4 regions of the Chimaeribacter sp. YP20170169 genome follow, and region 2 is predicted to be linked to each of the others. Evidence: predicted binding sites of a transcription regulator. Region 2 holds the regulator's gene; each other region holds the start of a gene.
The links. The regulator PurR, encoded in region 2, represses purine synthesis genes. The targets are predictions, from matches to a motif close to CANGCAAACGTTTGCNTG.
Positions count from the first base shown of each region.

Region 1: pyrD (quinone-dependent dihydroorotate dehydrogenase) is a predicted target of PurR. The motif match lies at 3,739-3,756, and genes of this name have one in related genera.
Region 3: ACK3SD_RS11285 (amino acid aminotransferase) is a predicted target of PurR. The motif match lies at 3,267-3,284, and genes of this name have one in related genera.
Region 4: ACK3SD_RS17445 (nucleobase:cation symporter-2 family protein) is a predicted target of PurR. The motif match lies at 3,420-3,437, and genes of this name have one in related genera.

Region 1 is NZ_CP176824.1:2,466,712-2,472,628, reverse strand. It holds gene ssuC (aliphatic sulfonate ABC transporter permease SsuC) at 1-778, opposite strand, end outside; gene ssuD (FMNH2-dependent alkanesulfonate monooxygenase) at 789-1,940, opposite strand; gene ACK3SD_RS11245 (aliphatic sulfonate ABC transporter substrate-binding protein) at 1,999-2,958, opposite strand; gene ssuE (NADPH-dependent FMN reductase) at 2,979-3,554, opposite strand; gene pyrD (quinone-dependent dihydroorotate dehydrogenase) at 3,838-4,848, shown strand; gene ACK3SD_RS11230 (cell division protein ZapC) at 5,077-5,625, shown strand; gene ACK3SD_RS11225 (YcbX family protein) at 5,671-5,917, opposite strand, start outside.
Region 2 is NZ_CP176824.1:2,195,957-2,201,873, forward strand. It holds gene rnt (ribonuclease T) at 1-575, shown strand, start outside; gene ACK3SD_RS09815 (Grx4 family monothiol glutaredoxin) at 640-981, opposite strand; gene ACK3SD_RS09820 (C40 family peptidase) at 1,399-2,184, shown strand; gene cydH (cytochrome bd-I oxidase subunit CydH) at 2,241-2,330, opposite strand; gene purR (HTH-type transcriptional repressor PurR) at 2,658-3,683, shown strand; gene punR (DNA-binding transcriptional activator PunR) at 3,714-4,622, opposite strand; gene punC (purine nucleoside transporter PunC) at 4,766-5,917, shown strand, end outside.
Region 3 is NZ_CP176824.1:2,478,208-2,484,124, reverse strand. It holds gene ldtD (L,D-transpeptidase) at 1-535, shown strand, start outside; gene mepK (peptidoglycan L,D-endopeptidase MepK) at 718-1,269, shown strand; gene ACK3SD_RS11290 (MBL fold metallo-hydrolase) at 1,324-1,953, shown strand; gene ACK3SD_RS11285 (amino acid aminotransferase) at 2,013-3,203, opposite strand; gene ompF (porin OmpF) at 3,387-4,487, opposite strand; gene asnS (asparagine--tRNA ligase) at 4,788-5,917, opposite strand, start outside.
Region 4 is NZ_CP176824.1:3,822,211-3,828,127, reverse strand. It holds gene fabY (fatty acid biosynthesis protein FabY) at 1-34, shown strand, start outside; gene ACK3SD_RS17450 (AsmA family protein) at 89-1,840, opposite strand; gene ACK3SD_RS17445 (nucleobase:cation symporter-2 family protein) at 1,982-3,367, opposite strand; gene gltS (sodium/glutamate symporter) at 3,606-4,811, shown strand; gene recG (ATP-dependent DNA helicase RecG) at 4,820-5,917, opposite strand, start outside.

The sequences.
Region 1 (5,917 bases), 270 kb from region 2:
ACGTCAGTTGGTAGGCGGGATGCCAGCGCAGCCAGACACGTTCCAGCAGTTGCGCGCTCAGGTCGGCCAGCTTGCCGAGGATGGCGTACAGTACAATCGCCACCACCACAATGTCAGTCTGCAAAAATTCACGGGCGTTCATCGCCAGGTAGCCGATGCCAGCGTTGGCCGAGATGGTCTCCGCCACAATCAGCGTCAGCCACATGAAGCCCAGCGCGAAGCGCACGCCCACCATGATGGAGGGCAGGGCGCCCGGCAGCACCACCTGCATAAACAGCGGCAGCCCGGAGAGGCCGTAGCTGCGGGCCATCTCCAGCAGGCCGCGGTCAATGTTGCGGATGCCGTGGTAGGTGTTGAGGTAGATCGGGAACAGCGTCCCGAGCGCCACCAAAAAGATTTTGGCGGACTCATCAATGCCGAACCACAAAATCACCAGCGGGATCAGCGCCAGATGCGGGATATTGCGCAGCATCTGCAACGAGCTGTCGAGCAGCCGCTCGCCCCAGTGGGAGAGGCCGGTGATAAAGCCGAGCAGCAAACCGATGCTGCCGCCAATGGCAAAGCCGATGGCCGCGCGCCAGCTGCTGATCGCCAGGTGGTGCCACAGTTCGCCGCTGGCGCTCAGCGACCAGAAGGCGGTCACCACGGCGCTCGGGGCCGGCAGGATGCGGTTTGACAGCCAGCCGGTCTCCACCGCCAGTTGCCAGAGCAGCACTAACAGCACCGGCACCGCCCAAGGGGCGAGGCAATAGGCCCCGCGTTTGGCAAAGTTTCGCATCGTTCGCTCCTTAGCTCTGGGAGGCTTTAACGGTGTAGAAATCATTGGCGATCACCTCTGACTGCGGGCGCAGCACCCGCAGGTTGGTTTCGCCACCGTCCGGCGTGGCCAGATCGAGGTGCGGGAACAGCAGTTCGCCGACCCGGTAGGCCTCTTCAAGGTGCGGGTAGCCGGAGAGCACGAAGGTGTCGATGCCGAGATCGGCATACTCCTGCATCCGCGCCGCCACGGTCGGCCCGTCGCCCACCAGCGCGGTGCCTGCCCCGCCACGCACCAGCCCGACGCCGGCCCACAGGTTGGGGCTGATCTCTAGGTTATCTTTTTTGCCGCCGTGCAGCGCGGCCATCCGTTGCTGGCCCACCGAGTCAAAGCGGGCGAAGGATTGCTGCGCGCGGGCGATGGTCTCCTCATCGAGGTTGGCGATCAGCCGGTCAGCGGCCTGCCACGCCTCCTCCGTGGTATCGCGCACAATCACATGCAGCCGGATGCCGAAGCGCACCGTGCGCCCCTTGGCAGCGGCCTTGGCGCGCACCTGCTCAAGCTTCTCCTTGACCTGCGCCGGTGGCTCGCCCCAAGTGAGGTACAGCTCCACCTGTTCAGCCGCCAGATCCTGCGCCGCCTCCGAGGAGCCGCCGAAGTAGAGCGGCGGGCGCGGCTGCTGCACCGGCGGCAGCATCAGTTTGGCGTCACGCACCTGGATGTGTTTGCCGTTGAAGGTCACGGTTTCGCCCTCCAGCACCCGCCGCCAGACGTGGGTGAACTCCGCCGACGCCTCATAGCGCGCCTCATGGTCGAGGAACAGCCCTTCACCCGCCAGCTCATCCGGGTCACCGCCGGTCACCAGGTTGAACAGCGCGCGGCCGTTGGAGAGGCGATCCAGCGTCGCGGCCTGCCGTGCCGCCAGCGTTGGGGAGATGATACCGGGGCGCAGCGCCACCAAAAATTTCAGCCGTTGCGTCACTGGAATCATCGACGCCGCCACCAGCCAGGAGTCCTCGCAGGAGCGACCGGTCGGGATCAGCACCCCGCCAAAGCCCATGCGGTCCACCGCTTGGGCAATCTGTTGCAGGTAGGCGTGGTCTACGGTACGGGCGCCGTCATTGGTGCCGAGGTAGCGGCCGTCGCCGTGGGTCGGTAAAAACCAGAATACGTTCAGGCTCATGGTGTGCTCCTTTAGTGCCCGGCATCCGGCCGGGCTGAATCGCGAGAAAAGGTCAGGGTTACTGCGGCGCGCGCCAGACACGGCTGGCAATGTCGAGCCGTTTCGGCAACAGGTGGTTCTCAAAGAACAGGTTGGCGGTGTTCTGCTGCGCCTGCACCGTGCGGTCATCCACCGGCTTAATGATGGTCTCCGGGCGGTGGCTCAGGTAGGTGGCAATCACCGGCTCCGGCAGGCCCATCGCCTGCGCCAGCAGGGTGATGCTCTGGGCGCGGTCGCTGCGCGTCAGGGCATCGGCGGCGGTGAGCTGCGCCAGCACCTCTTTAATGAAGGCCGGGTGCGCCTCGGCATACTGGCGGCTCGCCAAATAGAAGGAGCCGGTCTGGTTGAGGGTGCTGCCATCTTTCAGCACCCGCACGCCACCCTGCAACTGCGCCGCCGAGTAGTAGGGATCCCAGATGGCCCAGGCATCCACGTTGTGCTGCGCAAAGGCCGCCCGTGCGTCCGCCGGGGTCAGGTAGACCGGCGTAATGTCATTGAAGGAGAGGCCGGCCTCCTGCAACGCCCGTAGCACCAGATTGTGCGAGCTGGAGCCGCGCTGGAAGGCCACCTTGCGGCCCTTGAGATCCGCCACCTGTTTAATTGGGCTGTTTTCCGGCACCAGAATCACCTCGGCCTTCGGCTTCGGCGGCTCCTGGCCGACGTAGAGCAGGTCGGCCCCGGCGGCTTGCGCGAACAGTGGCGGCAGGTCGCCGGTGCTGCCCATGTCAATGCTGCCGACGTTCAGCGCCTCCAGCATCTGTGGCCCGGCCGGGAACTCCACCCAGGTGATGTGGGTCTGCGGGTAGCGCGTCTCCAGCATCTGGTGGCTCTTGGCCAGCACCAGACTCACTGAGCCTTTCTGGTAGCCGATGCGGAACTGCGCCGGGTCATCCGCCGCCTGTGCCGCCAGGCTCAGGCTGCCCAGCAGGGCGAACAGCGCCGTGGCGCGTTTCCAGTGTCGTAATAGGGTTGCACTCATCCTTGTCCTCCGGGCCGCTATCAGGCGATATGCCGCAGTAAATGGGAATCAAACGACGAAACCGACGCCCGGCGGCTCAGCGCCAGATGGAAATTGGCGAGCGCCTCCTCCAGACGTTCGGCCAGCGCTGGCGCCAGTTGTGGCTGCGGCTGCGCTTTCATATCCACCTGGCTGTCATCGGCAAAGACGCCGTGCAGCACTTCCTGGGCTTTCAGCGCGGCCAGCACCGGTTTCAGCGCGTAGTCCACCGCCAGCATATGGGCGATGGAGCCGCCGGTGGCCAGCGGCAGCACCACCTTATGCTCCAGCGCACGCTCTGGCAGCAGGTCGAGCAGCGTTTTCAGCGCACCTGAATAGGCGGCCTTGTAGACCGGCGTGGCGATCACCAAGCCGTCGGCCCCGGCCAGATCCGTCGCCAGCGCCTTGATTTGTGGGCTGGCGAAATTGGCGAACAGCAGATCCTCTGCGGCAAAATCATGCAGGCTATAGCTGGTGACCTTGACGTCACGTTGTTGCAGCCACTGCTCGCCAAGGTGCAGCAGCACCGAGGAGCGCGACGGCAGGCGCGGGCTGCCAGCCAGGGATATAACGTGCATAATCACTCCTTATAACCAAAATGAATAATAATTCGGTTTTTCCTAACTAAGTGATAACAAAGCTAACAGCCCGTCCGCTTTTGATGAAATCTTAATTCCGGCATTCCTTTGCCAGAAAACGGATAAACGTGGGTGATGAATGGAGGGGGTAAGAAGAGGAAAAAGGTAAGCAGCCTGTGACGGGCTGGTAAACGATTGCGTAGAGGGCGGGAATCAGTTCCCTTTTGCCCGGCGATGCCGGATAATACGCCCCCGGTTTGCCACCGGGAACTCAGGAGATTTCATGTATTACCCGCTCGTCAGAAAAGCGCTTTTCCAGCTCGACCCCGAACACGCGCACGAATTAACCTTCCGCCAGCTTCGCCGCCTCTCCAGCTCGCCGTTTGAATTCCTTATCCGCCAGTCACTGCCAGCCAAGCCAGTCAGCTGTATGGGCCTCTCATTCCGCAATCCGTTGGGCCTGGCGGCCGGGCTGGACAAGGATGGCGAGTGCATTGACGCCTTTGGTGCGATGGGCTTCGGCTTTGTCGAGGTGGGCACCGTGACGCCGCGCCCGCAGGATGGCAATGAGAAGCCGCGCCTGTTCCGCATTGTGGAGGCGCAGGGACTGATTAACCGCATGGGCTTCAATAACCGCGGTGTCGATAATTTGGTCGAGAACGTGAAGAAGGCCCATTTCGGCGGCATTCTGGGGATTAATATCGGTAAAAATAAAGACACGCCGGTGGAGCAGGGCAAGGATGATTACCTGATCTGCATGGAGAAGGTCTACCCCTATGCCGGCTATATCGCGGTGAATATCTCCTCGCCCAACACCCCCGGTTTGCGCACCTTACAGTATGGCGACGCGCTGGATGAATTGCTGGCCGCCATCAAGAATAAGCAGGCTGAATTGCAGCAGCGCCACCAAAAATATGTGCCGGTGGCGGTGAAAATTGCGCCGGATCTCTCGGAAGAGGAGCTGGTACAAATTGCCGACAGTCTGGTGCGCCATAATATTGACGGCGTGATTGCCACCAATACCACCCTCGACCGCAAACTGGTGCACGGCCTGCCCTATTGCGAGCAGGCGGGTGGGTTGAGCGGCCGACCAGTGCAGCTGCGCAGCACAGAAATTATCCGCCGCCTCAACCAGGAACTGCAGGGCCGCTTACCAATTATTGGCGTGGGCGGCATCGACTCCCTGACCGCCGCGCGCGAGAAAATGCAGGCCGGGGCCTCGCTCATCCAAATTTATTCCGGTTTTATTTACCACGGGCCACGCCTGATTAAAGATATTATTCACTCAATTTGATATTTTTTAGGCAACTTGCTGGGCCGGGGGGTTTATTTCTCTCTCCGGCTCGTCTATATTTTGTCCACTGCCGGGGGTATTAGGCACGGGATGAGAGGCCGTTATCAGCGTAAATAATAAGTCCCGCTCCACTCACCGGTATCATTTATTAGCATGCCGTCACCCTGCACACATTTTCAGGCGGTCTTTTTTCTCTTTTTTTCATTAACAGGCGTTAAAGGGTAACCCATGAGAATCAAACCTGACGATAATTGGCGGTGGTATTTTGATGCCGATCACGATCGGCTGATGTTGGATCTGGCGAATGGGATGATATTTCGCTCACGGTTTCCTGCCAAAATGCTGACGCCGGACGCGTTCGGGGAGTGCGCATTTTCTGTCGATGATGCCGCGCTCTATTTTGATTATGAGGAGCAGTGCCGCCGAATTAAGCTTAAATCCGAGCTGCGGGCGGAACTGGTATTGAACGCGCTGGTGGCCTGCCGCTTCCTGAAGCCGCTGATGCCGAAAAGTTGGCACTTTGCGCAGCAGGCGCGCGCCATGCAACCGAAAAGCGGTGACGTGGTGGCGGTCGAGGTGACCGAGAGCAGCCAGCAGGCTCAACTGCTGGTGGTGGAAGCGGGCGACAATGCCAGCCTCTGCCTGCTGGCCCAGGGCCAGCTGACGCTCTCCGGGCGCACCATGCAGTTTGGCGATGCCATTAAGATCATGCATGACCGGCTGATCCCGGTCGCGGAAGAGGTCGATCTCGCCGCCCTGTACGATCAGGCGGTGTAGCGGGCAGGGCGCGCCCGGTGCGCGCCGCCTGCCTGACGGCGTCCGTTAGCTGAGTGCCACATCCCCAAGCGGTATGCAGCTGCAACTCAGCAGCGTGCCGTCATCTCCCAATGCGTCCTGCACCAGCGGGGCCACCTTTCCTTTCTCCAGCGTCAGGCGGCAACTGCCACACATGCCAGCCCGGCAGGAGTAGGGAATGCGGAACCCCTGCTGCTCCAGCTGATCCAACAGCACCTCTTGCCGGTTGCCGCTGAAACTCTGGCCTTGATAACTGATTTGCACGCTCTGGCCG
Region 2 (5,917 bases):
CCGCTGGCTTTAACGCCCGTACCGATGCCCTGCTGGAGATCGCCGCCGTGACGTTGCGCATGGACGACGACGGCTGGCTGACGCGTGATGAGGCGCTGCACTTCCATGTCGCCCCATTTGAGGGGGCGGTGCTGCAACCGGAGGCGCTGGCCTTCAACGGCATCGATCCGCACAACCCGCTGCGTGGCGCGGTGAGTGAGTATGAGGCGCTGCACGCCATCTTCAAGATGGTGCGCAAGGGCATGAAGGAGCAGAACTGCAACCGGGCGATTATTGTGGCGCACAATGCCAACTTTGATCACAGCTTCCTGATGGCGGCCGCCGAGCGCGGTAGCCTCAAGCGCAACCCTTTTCACCCCTTTGCCACCTTTGATACCGCGGCGCTGAGCGGGCTGGTGCTCGGGCAGACGGTGCTGGCGAAAGCCTGCATCACCGCCGGCATCCCCTTTGATAGCGCCCAGGCGCACTCCGCGCTGTATGACACCGAGCAGACGGCACTGCTGTTCTGTGAGCTGGTCAACCGCTGGAAACGGCTGGGTGGCTGGCCGCTGGCGACACCAGAGGCCGACGAGTAAAACAGAACGGGCGACCCTAGGGTCGCCCGTTTTCATTGCCGCTGAGGTTGCCCCCGCGCCCGGATTACTGTTGCTCTTCCTGGGAACGGTGCTTCTCGGCGGTCTCTTTGATCAGCTGTTGCAGTTCGCCGCGCTGGTACATCTCCAGCACGATGTCGCAACCGCCGACCAGTTCACCATCCACCCACAGCTGCGGGAAGGTCGGCCAGTTGGCGTATTTCGGCAGCTCAGCACGGATGTCCGGGTTCTGCAAAATGTCCACATAGGCAAAACGCTCACCGCACGCGGACAGCGCCTGTACCGCCTGAGCGGAGAAGCCACAGCTTGGCAGCTTCGGGGAGCCTTTCATGTACAGCAGGATCGGGTTTTCCGCGATCTGGGCCTGGATCTTTTCAATTGTCGTCATTGTCTTGCTTCCTCAAGCCATTGGCTGGCTATTACGCGTCACATCAAATCAGCAGTGGCCTATTGTAACGAGGGCGGCAACGGGATGAAAACACCATTTTTTGCAGGGTTTTCCCCCATGCCCCAAATTCGTCGGCCTGACTGCTAACAATAATTAAACATATGTTAACAGTAACAGATCTGAACGATGAGGTTTATCGGAAAAACGCGTTATCCCTCTATGCCGCCAGGCCGCTAACCGCTTGAGTTGCGGATAAAAGCAGCATATCTCCCCCCCAGTTTTCACTAATGAAAAAAGCTATTAACTTTTTCTGACAATATGAATTAGAATCAGGGGGTTTCATGCTTTTTTGTGCGGCAGGTTTCAGTGATACTGGGCCTCCATGGATGTTTGTCGGACACTTTTGGTAGCGTTGCCATGCGTTTACTCGTTACGCTTTTCGTTTTGCTTTTTACCCAGCTCTGTATGAATCTGGCGCATGCGTCGCCCCATGCGCGCACGTCGGCCGAACCCCGCAAGGGCCATGCCAGTGAGGCCAGGACGGATGACCGTAAAAAGCGCAAGCCGGTGAAAACCAGCGTAAAGAAAAAAGCCACCAGCCGCGACAAGGCTCAGGTGGTCAAGGTCACGACCAAAAGCGGTAAAACACGTAAAACCGCCTCTACCCATCTGGTCAAGGTGACGCCGCCGAAAAAGGGCTATAAAAAAGGCTATGGCCGCCAGCGCCTGCCCGGCCACGAGGCCAAAGCTGTGGAGAGCGGCCCGCTGGCACTCAGCCCGGCGCATAAAAAGCGCTACCAGAAAGCCAAGCAAACGGCGATGACCAAGCTAATGAAGCAGGTAGGCAAGCCCTACCGCTGGGGCGGCACCTCCCCCACCACCGGTTTCGATTGCAGCGGGCTGGTCTATTACGCCTATAAAGATGTGATGAAGATCCGCCTGCCACGCACCGCCAATGAGATGTACCACCTGCGTGATGCCGCGCCGGTTAAACGTGGCGAGCTGGAGAGCGGCGATCTGGTCTTCTTCCGCATCGCCAACCGTGGCGCGGCTGACCATGTTGGCGTCTATCTCGGCGATGGCAAATTTATCCAGTCACCGCGCACCGGCGAGGATATCCGCATCAGCTATCTGGATAATGACTACTGGCAGGACCATTACGTCGGCGCCCGCCGCGTGATGACCCCCAAGACCGTGCGCTGACCACCGCGTAACAAAAAAGACGCCCAAGGGCGTCTTTTTTTTCTGGTGCAGGCGGATTAGCCCAAAACAGCGGTAAAGCTAAAGGCAATGATCATGGTGAGCGCCGCCACAGTGGTGCATAGCGACAGTTTCAAATTGGTATCCATGTGTTCTCCTGAATAACGCAAACAAAACCACAATGTTTGTATGAGTTCTCATATTCTCACAGTATTGCAGGCAGTGCCTATCACGTCGTGATGCGCAACGGGATAATTTTCTGCTTCCCCTTTGCGCAAGAATAGGGGAAAATTCGCGGTTTACACACTGCGTACCCGGCCGCGGCTGCAATGCCCCACCGCTCCCCAGCGAAGATGACCGTCCTCTCCCCCTAGAATTCACTGCATCTTTTACGGTGGGCAGAAGAATAAACGCAGGCAAACGATTAACATTATAGTTACGTGCTGTAACACGTATTTTCAGGAGTCACTTTTCCCATGGCCACGATTAAAGATGTCGCCAAACGTGCCGGCGTGTCCACCACCACCGTGTCACACGTTATCAACAAAACACGTTTCGTCGCTGAAGAGACGAAGGCGGCGGTCTGGGCCGCCATCAAGGAGTTGCACTACTCCCCAAGCGCCGTGGCGCGCAGCCTGAAAGTCAACCACACCAAATCCATCGGGTTGCTGGCGACCTCCAGTGAGGCCCCCTACTTCGCTGAGGTGATTGAGTCCGTGGAGAACAGTTGCTACAGCAAGGGCTATACCCTGATCCTCTGCAACTCCCACAATAACCTCGACAAGCAGCAAGCTTACCTGGCGATGCTGGCGCAAAAGCGCGTCGATGGCCTGCTGGTGATGTGCTCTGAGTACCCGGATCAGCTGATCGGTATGCTCGAGGAGTACCGCAACATCCCGATGGTGGTGATGGACTGGGGTTCAGCACGCAGCGACTTTACTGACTCCATCATTGATAACGCCTTTGAGGGCGGCTACATCGCAGGCCGTTATCTGATTGAGCGCGGCCACCGTGATATCGGCATCATCCCCGGCCAGCTGTCACGCAACACCGGCGGCGGCCGCCATCAGGGCTTCCTGAAGGCGATGGAAGAGGCAAATATCACTGTGCGCCCGGAGTGGGTGGTACAGGGTGATTTTGAGCCGGAGTCCGGCTACAAGGCGATGCAGCAGATTTTGGTGCAGAAGCAGCGCCCAACGGCGGTGTTCTGCGGCGGCGACATCATGGCAATGGGCGCCATCTGCGCCGCCGACGAGATGGGCCTGCGCGTGCCACAAGACATCTCGGTGATTGGCTATGACAACGTGCGTAACGCGCGCTACTTTACCCCGGCACTGACCACCATCCACCAGCCGAAAGAGCGCCTCGGCGAGAGTGCTTTTGCCATGCTGCTGGATCGCATCACCAGCAAGCGTGAAGACCCGCAGACCATTGAAGTGCGCCCGAAACTGGTGGAGCGTCGCTCCGTGGCCGATGGCCCCTACCGCGACTACCGCCGTTAATCGACCAGCCGGGGCCATGCGCCCCGGTTTTTACTCCCCACGCAACCACTCCCGGTTCAACGTTTCGCTGTCCCCCAGATAATCCAGCAACCAGCTAAGCGCTGGCGAGGTGCGCGCCTGATCCCAGGTCAGGCAACAGGCGCTGTCCGGGAAGGGTTGCGCCAGCGTCAGCAGCACCAACTCTCCACGATCGATCAGCGGTTGCGCCATGTGCGCCGGGATCATCCCCACGCACAGGCCAGCCAGCAGGCAATCCAGCGCGCTGGTCCAGTCTGGCGCCACCAGCCGCCGTTGGTTATCCAGCGTCCAGGTGTCGCGCTTCGGCAGGGTGCGGGAGGTGTCCTCCAGACAGAGGGCTGGCCACGGCCGCAACTGCTCATCCGCCAACGGGCCGGGCAGTTGTGCCAGCGGATGGGTACGGCTCACCACACAGCGCCACGGCAGAAAGCCCATGTCGCGGAAGCGGTAGCTGCCGCCCACCGGCACGGCGCGGGTGGCACCAATCGCTGCATCCACCCGTCCATCCGCCAGCGCATCCCAGACGCCGTTGAACACCTCCGGCGAGATCAGCAGCTCCATATCGGGAAACTCGCGGTAGAAATCGAGCACCAGCTGCCGGGTGCGATCGGCACGCACCACCCGATCCACCGCCAGATTGAGTTGCCCACGCCAGCCATTGGCCGCCTGTTGGCACTGGCGACGCGCGGCCTGCATTTTTTTGATAACACCGCGCGCCTCCTCAATAAAAACCTGTCCGGCCTCGGTGATCGCCACATCACGGTGGCGGCGCTCAAACAGTTCCACCGCCAGCCACTGCTCCAGCTGGCGCACGGTGTAACTGACCGCCGAGGGCACCCGGTGCAGCTCCTGCGCTGCCGCGCTAAAGCTGCCGGTGCGTGCTACGGCGTCCACCACCTCCAGCGAATACTCTGACCACATGGCGCGCCCCACTCTTTCTGCTTGCAAAATTTTTCACAGCATGGCGCAAATTTTAACGTTTCACAATGCCCTGGCTGCTCCAGTAGAGTGCGCACCGCTATGCGTTTTTCTTATCATCTACTAACAAACCATAGGAATTTGCTATGACCCGCTCCCCTCTTTTCATGCTCTATCTGGCCGGACTGAGTGTGCTTGGCTTTTTGGCCACTGACATGTACCTGCCGGCCTTCGCCCAGATGCAGACAGATCTTTCGCTGACGCCCAATGCCATCAGCGCCAGCCTGAGCCTGTTTTTGGCCGGTTTCGCCTGCGCCCAACTGATCTGGGGGCCGCTCTCTGACCGCATCGGCCGCAAGCCCGTACTGGTGCTGGGGCTGTTGATGTTTGCCGTCGGCTGCGCCGGGATGCTGTGGGTGCAGGATGCGCGCCAGCTCTGGCTGATGCGCTTTGTGCAGGCGGTGGGAGTCTGTTCCGCGGCCGTAAGCTGGCAGGCGCTGGTGGTGGACCGCTGCACGGGCGAGCAGGCGAAACGGGTGTTTGCCACCATTATGCCGCTGGTGGCGCTGTCACCGGCGCTGGCCCCGCTGCTGGGTGCCTGGCTGCTGAACCACTTTGGCTGGCGCGCCATCTTCCTGGCGCTGCTCGCCATCACCCTGCTGCTGCTGGTGCCAACGCTGCGGCTCCAGCCTGCCAACCGGCCGGGTGCTGACCATCCGGCCCCCAAGGTAGGAATGCTGGCGCTGCTCGGCTCCCGCGTCTTTAGCGGCAACGTGCTGATGTATGCCGCCTGCTCGGCAGGCTTCTTCGCCTGGCTGACCGGCTCGCCCTTCATCCTGCACGCCATGGGCTATGGCGCGGATGCCATCGGCCTGAGCTACGTGCCGCAGACCTTTGCCTTCCTGATGGGTGGGTTTGGCTGCCGCTACGTGGTCAGCCGCCGTGATGGCAAGGTGCTAGTGCCGTGGCTGCTGGCTGGCTACAGCCTGAGCATCATCGCGCTGTTCCTGCTGGCCTGGCTCGCCACGCCGGGGCTGGCGCTGTTGCTGGTGCCATTTTGTGTGATGGCTTTGGCAAATGGCGCACTCTATCCCATAATTGTGGCTAACGCGCTACTGCCCTTCCCGCAGAGCACCGGCAAGGCCGCGGCCCTGCAGAATGCCCTGCAACTGGGACTCTGCTTCGTCGCCAGTCTGATGGTATCGGCCTTTATCAGCCAGCCGCTGATGGCAACCGTCAGTGTGATGCTGAGCACCGTGGGCCTGGCATTGGCAGGCTACCTGCTCCAGCGTAATGCG
Region 3 (5,917 bases), 280 kb from region 2:
GGCGTTGGGTGATGCCAGCTACCTGCAACGGCATGGCTATACGGTGTTGAGCGGCTGGAGCAATGATGCGGAAGTGATCGACCCGTCGATGATTGACTGGAGCATGGTGTCGCCGAACAGCTTCCCCTACCGCCTGCGTCAGGCCCCGGGGCCGACCAACTCGCTGGGGCGCTATAAGTTCAACATGCCAAGCTCGGATGCCATCTACCTGCATGACACGCCGAACCATGCGCTGTTCCAGAAAGATATCCGCGCCCTCAGCTCCGGCTGCGTGCGGGTGAACAAGGCCTCGGTGCTGGCGGACATGCTTTTGAAAGATGCGGGCTGGAACAGCGCCCGTCTCAGCTCCACGCTGGAGGGGCGGAATACCACCTATGTGCCGATTCGTCACCATATCCCGGTGCAGCTCTACTATTTGACTGCCTGGGTGGCAGAGGATGGGAAACCGCAATTCCGAACAGATATTTACAATTATGATAAAACCGTGCGATCCGGTGCACAAATCCTGCCTCAGGCTGAGCGCTTGCTGCAATAAATGTAGAAATTCCCACAAATTAACGGTCTGATTATCGGGCTGAATCCCCACAGTTGCTGCTGGAACGGGGGTTCAGCCCATTTTTTGGTGGGTTGACTCACCTAACGTTGGCAGTTAAGGTTCGGGACAGCACAGCTAATGTGCTTATTTTTTGACTCTCTTGCCGGGTAATCAGACAGTTCATGGACCAAATAGATAAACAGCGCCGAAAGTGGCTGGCGTTAGGCGGCGCCGCTATGGGGATCGCACTGCTTCCAGGGCAGGCGTTCGCAACTCTCTCAACTCCTCGTCCCCGGGTATTGACGCTCAATAACCTGCATACTGGGGAAACGCTCAAAGCTGAATTCTTTGATGGAAGGAATTACAACACGGACGAGTTGACCAGGCTGAATCATTTGTTCCGCGATTTTCGCGCCAATAAGATCAAGACCATTGACCCGAGCCTGTTTGACCAGCTCTATCGCCTCCAGGTGATGCTGGGCAACAACAAACCGGTTCAGCTCATCTCCGGTTACCGCTCGGTAGCCACCAATGACGACTTACGCAAGCACAGCAGCGGGGTAGCGAAGCACAGCTACCACACGCTCGGGCGTGCCATGGATTTCCACATTGAAGGTGTGCAACTGAGCAATATCCGCAAGGCCGCGTTAAAAATGCGTGCCGGTGGTGTAGGATATTACCCACGAAGCAACTTTGTGCACATTGATACTGGCCCGGTGCGTAACTGGTCCTGATAGGTGTGCGTTTACGCCGGTGCGGAAGGCGTTCCGCACCGGCCGTGGAGCCCTATGAACTACGTCACTATCCCCGTCACTGCCTTTGCCCAAAACTGTTCCCTGATCTGGTGCGATGCCAGCCATGAGGCTGCGATTGTCGATCCGGGCGGCGATGCCGACACCATTATTGCCGAAGTGGCCGCCCGGCCTATCACCGTCACCCAGATTTTGCTGACCCACGGCCACCTCGATCACGTTGGGGCGGCGGTTGAACTGGCGCAGCACTTTGGCGTGCCGCTGGTGGGGCCGCAGCAGGAGGATCGCTTCTGGCTGGAGGCGCTGCCGGTGCAGAGCCAGATGTTTGGGCTGGCCGAGTGCGCACCCTTTACCCCTGACCGCTGGTTGGAGGAGGGGGAGATCGTGCAGGTCGGCGAGATGCGGCTGGAGGTGCTGCACTGCCCCGGCCACACGCCGGGGCATATCGTGTTCGTCAACCGCGCCGCGCGCCTGATTATCTCCGGCGACGTGATTTTCCGTGGCGGGGTGGGGCGCACCGACTTCCCACGCGGCAGCCATGAGGCGCTGATTGATGCCATCCGCACCAAGCTACTGCCGCTGGGTGACGAGATGACCTTCCTGCCGGGGCATGGGCCAATCTCTACCCTCGGCCATGAGCGCCTGACCAACCCGTTCCTCCAGTAACGGGCGCGACGCCAATAAAAAAGCCAGCCCGCGGGCTGGCTTTTTTTATGCCGGATGCATCAGAGCACCGCGACAATCGCCTCACACAGCGGCGCCATGTTGTCTGGCGTCAGGCCCGCGACGTTGATGCGGCCAGAGTTGACAGCGTAGACGCCGAACTCGCTGCGCAGGCGCAGCACCTGTTCGGTGGTCAGGCCGCTGAAGGAGAACATGCCGTTCTGCTTGCTGATGAAGCTGAAATCTTGTTGTGCTCCCTTCTCCTGCAAAGTATTGACGAACAGCTGGCGCATACGCTGGATGCGCTGGCGCATGTCGGTCAATTCCTGCTCCCACAGGGCGCGCAGCGCCTCATTGCTGAGGATGGTCGCGACCACGGCCGCGCCGTGGGCTGGCGGGTTGGAGTAGTTGGCGCGGATGGTGGCCTTGATCTGGCTGAAAGCGCGATCGGCGCTCTCTGAATCGGCGGCCACTAGGGTGCAAGCCCCGACGCGCTCATTGTACAGCCCGAAGTTTTTCGAGTAGGAGCTGGCGACAATCAGCTCGGCATGGCTGGCAGCAAAGATGCGCAGGCCCTGTGCATCCTCTTCCAGACCGTTGGCGAAGCCTTGGTAAGCGAAGTCAAACAGCGGCAGCCAGCCCTTGGCCAGCGAGAGATCGGCCAGCTGTTGCCACTGCTCGGCGGTCGGATCGATGCCGGTCGGGTTGTGGCAGCAGCCGTGGAACAGCACCACGTCACCGGCCTGTGCCGCGTCGAGGCTCTTGAGCATACCGTCGAAGTCCAGCGCGTGGTTCTCCGCGTCATAGTAGTGGTAGCTCAGCACTTCCAGCCCAGCGGAACCAAACACGTTGTTGTGGTTCGGCCAGGTGGGGTTGCTAATCCAGACGCGCTTGGCGTCAGTCTGGGTCGCCAGAAAATCAGCGGCGACGCGCAGCGCGCCGGTGCCGCCCGGCGTCTGGGCCGTGCGGGCGCGTTTGTCAGCAATCAGGGCGCTGGCCTGACCAAACAGCAGCGCTTGGGTGCAGCTGGCGAAGGCCGGGATACCATCAATGCTCAGGTAATTTTTGGTGGCCTCATTCTCGAGCAGGTATTGCTCAGCCTTCTTGACGCTGGTCAGCACCGGCGTTTGGCCGGTCTCATCTTTGTAGACGCCAATACCCAGGTTGATTTTGGTCGGGCGGTCATCGGCACGGAACAGATCAGCCAGGCCCAGAATCGGGTCGGCAGGGGCAGCGGTGATTTTCTCAAACATGTAGAAACGTCCATGGCTTGTGATAAGCGGGCAGAAGCATCAGGTTAACGCCATGTCAGGCGTTTGCCAACCGTTTGCGGCAAAAAGAGCGGACAGGCTGGTGGGGGTGTGGCGGGGGCAGAAAAAGAGAAGGCAGGGCCGAAGCCCTGCCTTATTCACACTGGATAAACTAGGAGATCGTGATTAGAACTGGTAAACCAGACCCAGCGCCACGATGTCGTCGCTGTTGATGCCCAGTGCGTTGTCGTCATCAATCTGGTTGATGCGGTAGTCAACGTAAGTGGACATGTTTTTGTTGAAGTAGTAGGTCGCGCCCACATCGAAGTATTTGATCAGGTCAACGTCGCCGATGCCTTCGATGTCTTTACCTTTGGACTGAACGTACGCCAGGGACGGACGCAGGCCGAAGTCGAACTGGTACTGTGCAACCACTTCGAAGTTCTGTGCTTTGTTGGCATAGCCAGTTACGCTGGTGGTAGAACCGTCGCTGTTACCGATCTGCTGGGAGAACGGAGTCGCGTTGCGGGTTTCACCGTACATGGCGGCCAGGTAGACGTTGTTGGCGTCATATTTCAGAGCGGTTGCCCAGCTCTGTGCTTTCTCGCCGTTGCCCAGTACGCCCGGTGCGTTCTGTGCGTTGGTACGGTCAGATTCGCCGTATGCACCCACGATGCCTACACCGATTTCGCTGGTGTAAGAGGTGGACAGTGCCCAACCGTCACCGTTTGCACGGCGGATGTCAGAACGGTCGTTTTTGCCCTGGTACTGGACTGCGAAGTCCCAGCCATCCACCAGGCCGAAGAAGTTGTGGTTACGGTAAGTTGCCACACCGGTAGAACGGCCGCTCAGGAAGCCATCGGAGTAACCGGAGTCACCGCCGAATTCTGGCAGCATATCGGTCCAGGCAATCGCATCGTACAGCAGGCCATAGTTACGACCGTAGTCGAAGGAGCCGTAGTCGCCGAATTTCAGACCCGCGAAGCCCAGACGGGTTTTGTTGCCGTCTTGTGCGTCGGAACCTTCAGAGTTGTTCGCCTGAACGTTGTATTCCCACTGGCCGAAACCGGTCAGTTGGTCAGTAATTTGGGTTTCACCTTTGAAGCCGAAACGAACATAGGTCTGGTCGCCGTCGGAACCGTCGTCATCAGAGAAGTAGTGCAGACCAACAGCTTTACCGTACAGATCCAGCTTGTTGCCATCTTTGTTGTAGATTTCGGCGGCGTTCGCTGCGCCAGCAGCCAACAGAGCCGGGATAACCACTGCAAGAATGTTGCGCTTCATCATTATATTACCCTCATTGGTGTTATTCGGACACCTTGCCACTGCCGTTAATAGTTCTGGGAACTATTGTTGAAAGTTTGGTGTCTTCCTGTGTCTGCACGCAGTGTTCCATTGGTAGTACGGTTAATCTACCGCGAAAATGCTACGAAAGTACTAATGGGGTTTCAGAAAGCAACGATTTGTAACAATGTGTGAATTTTAGGGAACTTTGTGAGCAGGATCGAAGTTTAAAAAATGTAAAAGGCCAGCATTGCTGGCCTCTGATTTGTAACAATTTTGTATTAATAGTGTGAAAGTTAGCCGTTAGAAGCTGGCATTACGCGGCGTACGCGGGAAAGGAATCACATCGCGCACGTTTTGCACACCGGTGACATAGGCGATCAAACGCTCAAAACCAAGGCCAAAACCGGAGTGCGGCACGGTGCCATAGCGGCGCAGGTCACGATACCACCAGTAATCCTCTTTGTTCAGGCCCATCTCCTCAAGGCGCTGATCCAGCACGTCAAGGCGCTCTTCACGCTGCGAACCGCCGATGATTTCGCCAATTCCCGGTGCCAGCACGTCCATCGCGGCCACGGTTTTGCCATCGTCGTTCATGCGCATATAGAAGGCTTTGATGTCTTTCGGGTAGTTCTTCACCACCACTGGGGCCTTGAAGTGTTTCTCGGCCAGGTAACGCTCATGCTCGGAGGAGAGGTCAATGCCCCAGCTCACGTCGTTCTCAAAGGTCTGGCCCGACTTCAGCAGAATCTCGATCGCATCGGTGTAATCGACCTGAGCAAAATCAGAGCTGATGAAGCGCTCAAGGCGAGAAATCGCCTCTTTATCGACACGTTCGGCGAAGAACGCCAAATCGTCAGCGCGCTCATCCAGCACGGCCTGAAACACATATTTCAGCATCTTCTCTGCCAAACCTGCTACGTCATCCAGCGTCGCAAAGGCCACTTCCGGCTCGATCATCCAGAACTCAGCCAGGTGACGGCTGGTGTTGGAGTTCTCCGCACGGAAGGTCGGGCCGAAGGTGTAAACCTTGGAGAGCGCACAGGCGTAGGTTTCGCCATTAAGCTGGCCAGAAACGGTCAAAAACGCCTCTTTGCCAAAGAAATCCTCACTAAAATCAACCCGGCCCTGATCGTCACGCGGCAGGTTTTCCAGATCCAGCGTGGAGACGCGGAACATCTCACCGGCACCTTCCGTGTCAGAGGCGGTGATCAGCGGGGTAGAGACCCAGAAGTAGCCGTTCTCATGGAAGAAGCGATGGATCGCCTGAGCCAGGGTGTGGCGCACGCGCGCCACGGCGCCGATCAGGTTGGTACGCGGGCGCAGGTGTGCCACTTCACGCAGGTACTCGATGCTGTGGCGCTTGGCCGCCATCGGGTAGGTGTCCGGGTCATCAACCCAGCCGACCACCTTGATTGCCGTGGCCTGCAACT
Region 4 (5,917 bases), 1.6 Mb from region 2:
GGAGAAGGGCGGCTCCGAGCTGCGTGCCGAGTAGCACGGCGTTGGAAGGAGAACGGGTGGCCAAGGCCACCCGTTTTTTTTGCGCGTTTTAGGGCTGCGGGGAGGGCGCAGAAGGCGCGCTCTCCGTCGGGGCGGGCGTGGCTGGCTTAGGCGCGACCGGCGCGGCGATCACCTCGCCATTCGCCATCTCCTGCGTCACCTGCTGGCCTTCGGCATTGGTGGCGGTCAGGCGGCCCGTCAGGCCGTTTTTCAACGGGCTTCCGGCTGCCAGTTGCCCCTGCAACTGCACGCTCAGGGCACCACTGCCGTTGAGTGGCTGCACCGGCCAGCCCCAGTTCTGCACCAGCGGCAACGGCACGCCGCGCCCGGTCAGGGTGAGGCTGAAGGGACGCTGCGGCTGTTGACCGACGGTCGCCGTCGACTCCAGCAACCCCTCTTGGGTAAAGGCGCTCAACTCCGTGACGGCAATCTGGTTGTCATCGGCCGTCAGGGTCAGCGATGGGCGGCGCACGTCAATCTTATTGAAGGTGGCATCACTGGCGTTCAGGGTCAGCTTGCCGCCCCAGATGCCCCATTGGTGGTCGCGCGCCAGCACCAGATCCGTGCCGATGCCATCCACGGCGGTAATCTGGAACGGAAAGTCCGGCGTCACATCAATGATCAGGTTACGGTTGGCGGTCAGCTTGCTGACGCCGACCCCAGAGAGCCACGACGGCAGCGGCTGCATCCAGCGCTCGCGCCAGTTGGCAGGTAGGGTGTACTCCAGTGCCGCCACCACCAGTTCGTCCAGTTGCAGGCGCTGGTCGGCGCGCGCCCAGTGGCCGCTGGTGCGCAGCAGGCCGTTCTGCCAGCGGGTGCTGAGCTGCTTGAGGGTGATGCCCTGACTATCGAAAGCCAGATCGACAATCGGGTCGGTGAAGTGCAGATCGCCGTTGATCAGGTCGCTGGCATTAAAGGCGAGCGAGCCATCGTCGCTCTGCCAGTTGCCGTGATCGAAGGTGATCTCCTGCAACGTCAGGTCAAGGTCGTTGAAGGCCCAGTCCGGCCCCTGCACGCGCGCGTCAATTACATCCAGCCGTTTCAGGGTCATTTTCGGCAGCGCCTGAAAATCCTGCCAGAAGGTGGCGAGGGTATGCGGCGATTGCAGGCGGATATTGCTTAGGCGCAGGGCGTTGATGTTCCAGTTGCCCTCAGCGTCACGGCTGGCATTGGCGGTGAGTTGGCCGCGGGCGAAATCCGCGCCGACGGTATTCAGCAGCAACCGGTTTTGCTGGATACGCCCCTGAATTAGCACCTGCGAGGCGGGCATGTCGTTCAGCGTCAATGCACCGGCGCTCAACTGGAACTCGGCATCGTTACCCAGCGGCTGTGCAGCAGTAGGACGCCACGGGGTGACGCCCGCGTTGACCTGTTGGGCAGCGATGGCAAGGCGATCGACGTTGGCGTTCAGCCGCATATTGCTTAGCTGCAACAGATCCGCCTCCACCGGCAGTGCGCGTTGCCCACTGCCGAGGTTGAGGCTACCGTTGCGCAGCGTCAGGCGCTCAAAGTGGCCGGGCTGGGAGAGCTGGTGCCAATTAAACGCCACGCTCACTTCACCAGCGTCCAGCAGCGCGGGCTGGTTCGCCGGTGTCAGCCGCACATCATGCAGGGTCAGCGCCATGGGAGAGGACCACTCATGGTCAATCTTGCCAATCGCCAGCCGGTAATCACTGTTGGCGCTGATCCAGCGGCTGACCCAGCCGGCTGCCCACGGAGTCTGTAACACCAGATACCCTATCACCACGATCAGCACACACAGTAACAGCACGGTTGCCAGCACTTTCCCGAGAAATTTCATCGCTCTCACTACCCCTTACTCGTAAAGTAACCCTGTTTATGCCGCAATCAGCCCGCTATCACAATAGATAGGGCCAACACATTCCATAAAAAACGGCCAGTGTGTGATCACACTGGCCGCGGCAGGACAGGGGGAAAGGCGTTACTTCTCTTGCGGGAAGACCAGGTTCAGCACGATGGCGGTGATGCCACCGGCGGCGATGCCGGAAGAGAGCAGGTTCTTCACCCAGTCCGGGGCGAATTGCAGGATCAGCGGCTGCTGGGAGACGCCCAATCCTACGGCCAGCGACAGGGCAATAATCATGATCGCCCGGCGGTTTAGTGGCTCGCGCGACACAATGCGCACCCCGGAGGCGGCGATGGTGCCGAACATCACGATGGTCGCGCCGCCCAACACCGGCTCAGGGATGTGCTGCACCAGCGCACTGACGCCAGGGAACAGGCCGAGCACCACCAGCATCAGTGCCACCACAAAACCGACGTAGCGGCTGGCCACGCCGGTCAACTGGATCACGCCGTTGTTCTGGCCAAAGCAGGAGTTGGGGAAGGTGTTGAACACCGCCGAGATCAACGAGTTCAGGCCATTCGCCAGCACGCCGCCCTTGATGCGCTTCATGTAGAGCGGGCCAGCGACCGGCTGCTCCGAGACGTCAGAGGTGGCGGTGATGTCGCCGATGGTCTCCAGCGAGGTCACCATAAAGATCAGCATCAGCGGTAGCAGCAGGTTCCAGTCAAAGCCCAGCCCATAGTAGAGCGGCGTCGGCAGCATGATCCAGCTCTGCGAGGTGGCCCCGGCGGTGACGGGCAGCATATCCAGCGCCCAGGCCAGCAGGTAGCCGACCGCCATGGCGATCACCAGCGAGGCGACGCGCAGGTAGGGATTGCGCTGGCGATTCAGCACAATGATCACCACCAGCACCGAGGCGGCCAGCAGCAGGTTTTTCGGCGCGCCGAAGGTGTGATCGGCCATCGCGCCGTAGCCGCCGCCGATGGAGGTCAGTCCCACCTGAATCAGGGAGAGGCCAATGATCATCACCACAATGCCGGAGACCAGCGGGGTGATGATGCGGCGCGCCAGATGCAGGAAGCGCGACAGCACAATCTCAGTACAGGAGGCGACCATCAGCGTGCCGAACAGCGCCGCCATCATGGTCGGCACATCCGCACCACCGTTTTTCAACGCCATGCCGCCCATGATCAACGGGCTGACGAAGTTAAAGCTGGTGCCCTGAATGGAGAGCAGCCCAGACCCCACCGGCCCCCAGGTCTTGATTTGCAGGATGGAAGCCAGACCGGAGGCGAACAGCGACATGCTAATGATGTGCTGGGTGTCCTGCGCGGGCAGGCCGAGTGCCTGACAAATCAGCAGTGCCGGGGTGATCACCGCCACGAACATCGCCAGCAGATGCTGGCAGGCGGCAAACAGGGTTTGCGGCAGCGGCGGGCGATCCTCCAGGCGGTAGATCAATTCACTATTGTGGGGAGTGGCGGCAGTGCCAGACTCCCGCTCGGCGGTGTGTACGCTCATATCAGGGTTCCCGGGGCGGCAAAGGGGGCATTTTAATGAGCCTGCCAGCCCAAAAGCAAACGTTTGCGAATGCAGTCGATAAATTCTTTCACGCCCAGACGTGCCGCGCCGTTACGCTTAACCTTGCCTTTAGTAAGGTTTTGGGTTTTTAATTCGGATCGCCCGCCCCGCACAAGGGATTGGCATAAAAATAACCAATTGATCTTTTATATATTTTTATATTTTTTGGGGTGTTTTTATGATTGAACTCGATAACTTCGGCACGCTGGTCGCCGCAACACTGGTGCTGCTGCTGGGGCGCAAGTGCGTCCAGCGCATTCCCCTATTTAATCGCTACACCATCCCGGAGCCAGTGGCCGGTGGCCTGCTGGTGGCGCTGGGCCTGCTGCTGGTGAAGCAACTTTCCGGCTGGGAGATCCGTTTTGATGACACCATGAAAGAGCCACTGATGCTGGCCTTCTTCGCCACCATCGGCCTGAATGCGGATATCGGCAGCCTGCGTCAGGGTGGCCGCTCGCTGGTCGCCTTCCTGTTTGTGGTGGTGGGGCTGCTGGTGCTGCAAAACGTAATCGGCCTTGGGCTGGCCAGCATGATGGGGCTGAACCCGCTGACTGGCCTGCTCTCCGGCTCCATTACCCTGTCAGGCGGCCACGGCACTGGCGCGGCGTGGGGCAAGATGTTCAGTGAGCACTATGGGTTTAGCAGCGCCACTGAGGTGGCGATGGCCTGCGCCACCTTTGGTTTAGTGTTGGGGGGCTTGGTCGGCGGGCCAGTGGCGCGCTATCTGGTCAGGCACTCAATGACTCCGGAGGGGCGCCCAGAAGATCTGGAAACGCCCAGCGCCTTCGAGAAACCGCTGACCGGCCGGCTGATTACGCCGCTGGTGCTGATTGAAACCATCGCCATGATCGCCATCTGCCTCTCGGCTGGCAGTTTTCTGTCTGGGAAACTGCATGGCACCGCCTTCGAGCTGCCGACCTTTGTCTGCGTGCTGTTTGTCGGCGTAGTGCTCAGCAATATCTTGTCCGCCTCGGGCCTCTACCGGGTCTTTGACCGCGCGGTGTCGGTCGTCGGCAACGTCAGTTTGTCACTGTTTTTGGCGATGGCCTTAATGGGGCTAAAACTCTGGGAGCTGTCAGCGCTGGCACTGCCGATGTTGGTGATCCTGGCGGCGCAGACGCTGGCGATGGCGCTATATGCGGTGTTTGTGACCTACCGGGTGATGGGGGCGAACTACGATGCGGCGGTACTGGCGGCGGGGCATTGCGGGTTTGGGCTGGGGGCGACCCCCACGGCCATCGCCAATATGCAGGCGATCACCGGGCGTTTCGGCCCCTCCCATCTCGCCTTCTTGATTGTGCCGATGGTTGGGGCGTTCTTTATGGATATCGTCAACGCGCTGGTGATTAAGCTGTTCCTGCTGCTTCCAGCGTTCGCCCTGTAGAAGGCGTGTCAGGCATTGGTGTAGCGGGTGCGCTCCGGCAGCCAGCGCTCAATCAGCGCCCGGGCATGTTCCGGGTAGCGCTGGTGGATATGGCGTGCCACCCGCTGCACTTCTGGAATCATCGCCTGATCGCGTAGCAGATCGGCAACGCGGAACTCGGCGCTGCCGGTCTGGCGGGTGCCGAGCAACTCGCCCGGCCCACGGATCTCCAGATCCTGCTGGGCAATCACAAAGCCGTCATTGCTGTCACGTAGTACCTGAAGCCGCCGCTGCGCCGTTTTGCTCAGCGGCGTTTTGTAGAGCAGCACGCAGTGGGAAGCCACTGCGCCACGCCCGACGCGGCCACGCAACTGGTGAAGCTGCGCCAGCCCCAGCCGCTCCGGGTTTTCAATGATCATCAGGCTGGCGTTCGGTACATCCACGCCAACTTCAATCACCGTGGTGGCCACCAGCAACTGGATCTCCCCCTGCTTGAATGACTGCATCACCGCCTGCTTCTCCTGCGGTTTCATGCGGCCATGCACCAGCCCGATGTTCAGGCCGGGCAGCGCCTCCTTCAGCCCCTGCCAGGTCGCTTCCGCCGCCTGTGCCTCGAGCATGTCGGACTCCTCAATCAGGGTGCAGACCCAATAGGCCTGCCGCCCCTCCTGCTCGCAGGCATTTTTTACCCGCTGAATGATCTCCTCACGGCGGCTATCGGGAATCGCGACGGTGGTCACCGGGGTACGGCCCGGCGGCAGCTCATCAATCACAGAGGTGTCGAGATCGGCGTAGGCGGTCATCGCCAGCGTGCGCGGAATGGGGGTGGCGGTCATGATTAACTGGTGTGCGTGATAGCCCTGCACCAGCCCCTTCTCCCACAGCGCCAGCCGCTGGTGGACGCCAAAACGGTGCTGCTCATCGATGATCACCAGCGCCAGTCCGTTGAACTGTACCTGCTCCTGGAAGATGGCGTGGGTGCCGACCACCATGGAGACCTGGCCGCTGGCAATCGCCTCCTGCTGCGCCTGACGCGCCTTGCCCTTCTGTTTGCCGGCCAGCCAACCAACCTGGATGCCAAGCGGTTCAAACCATTGGCGGAAGTTATTGGCATGCTGCTCCGCCAG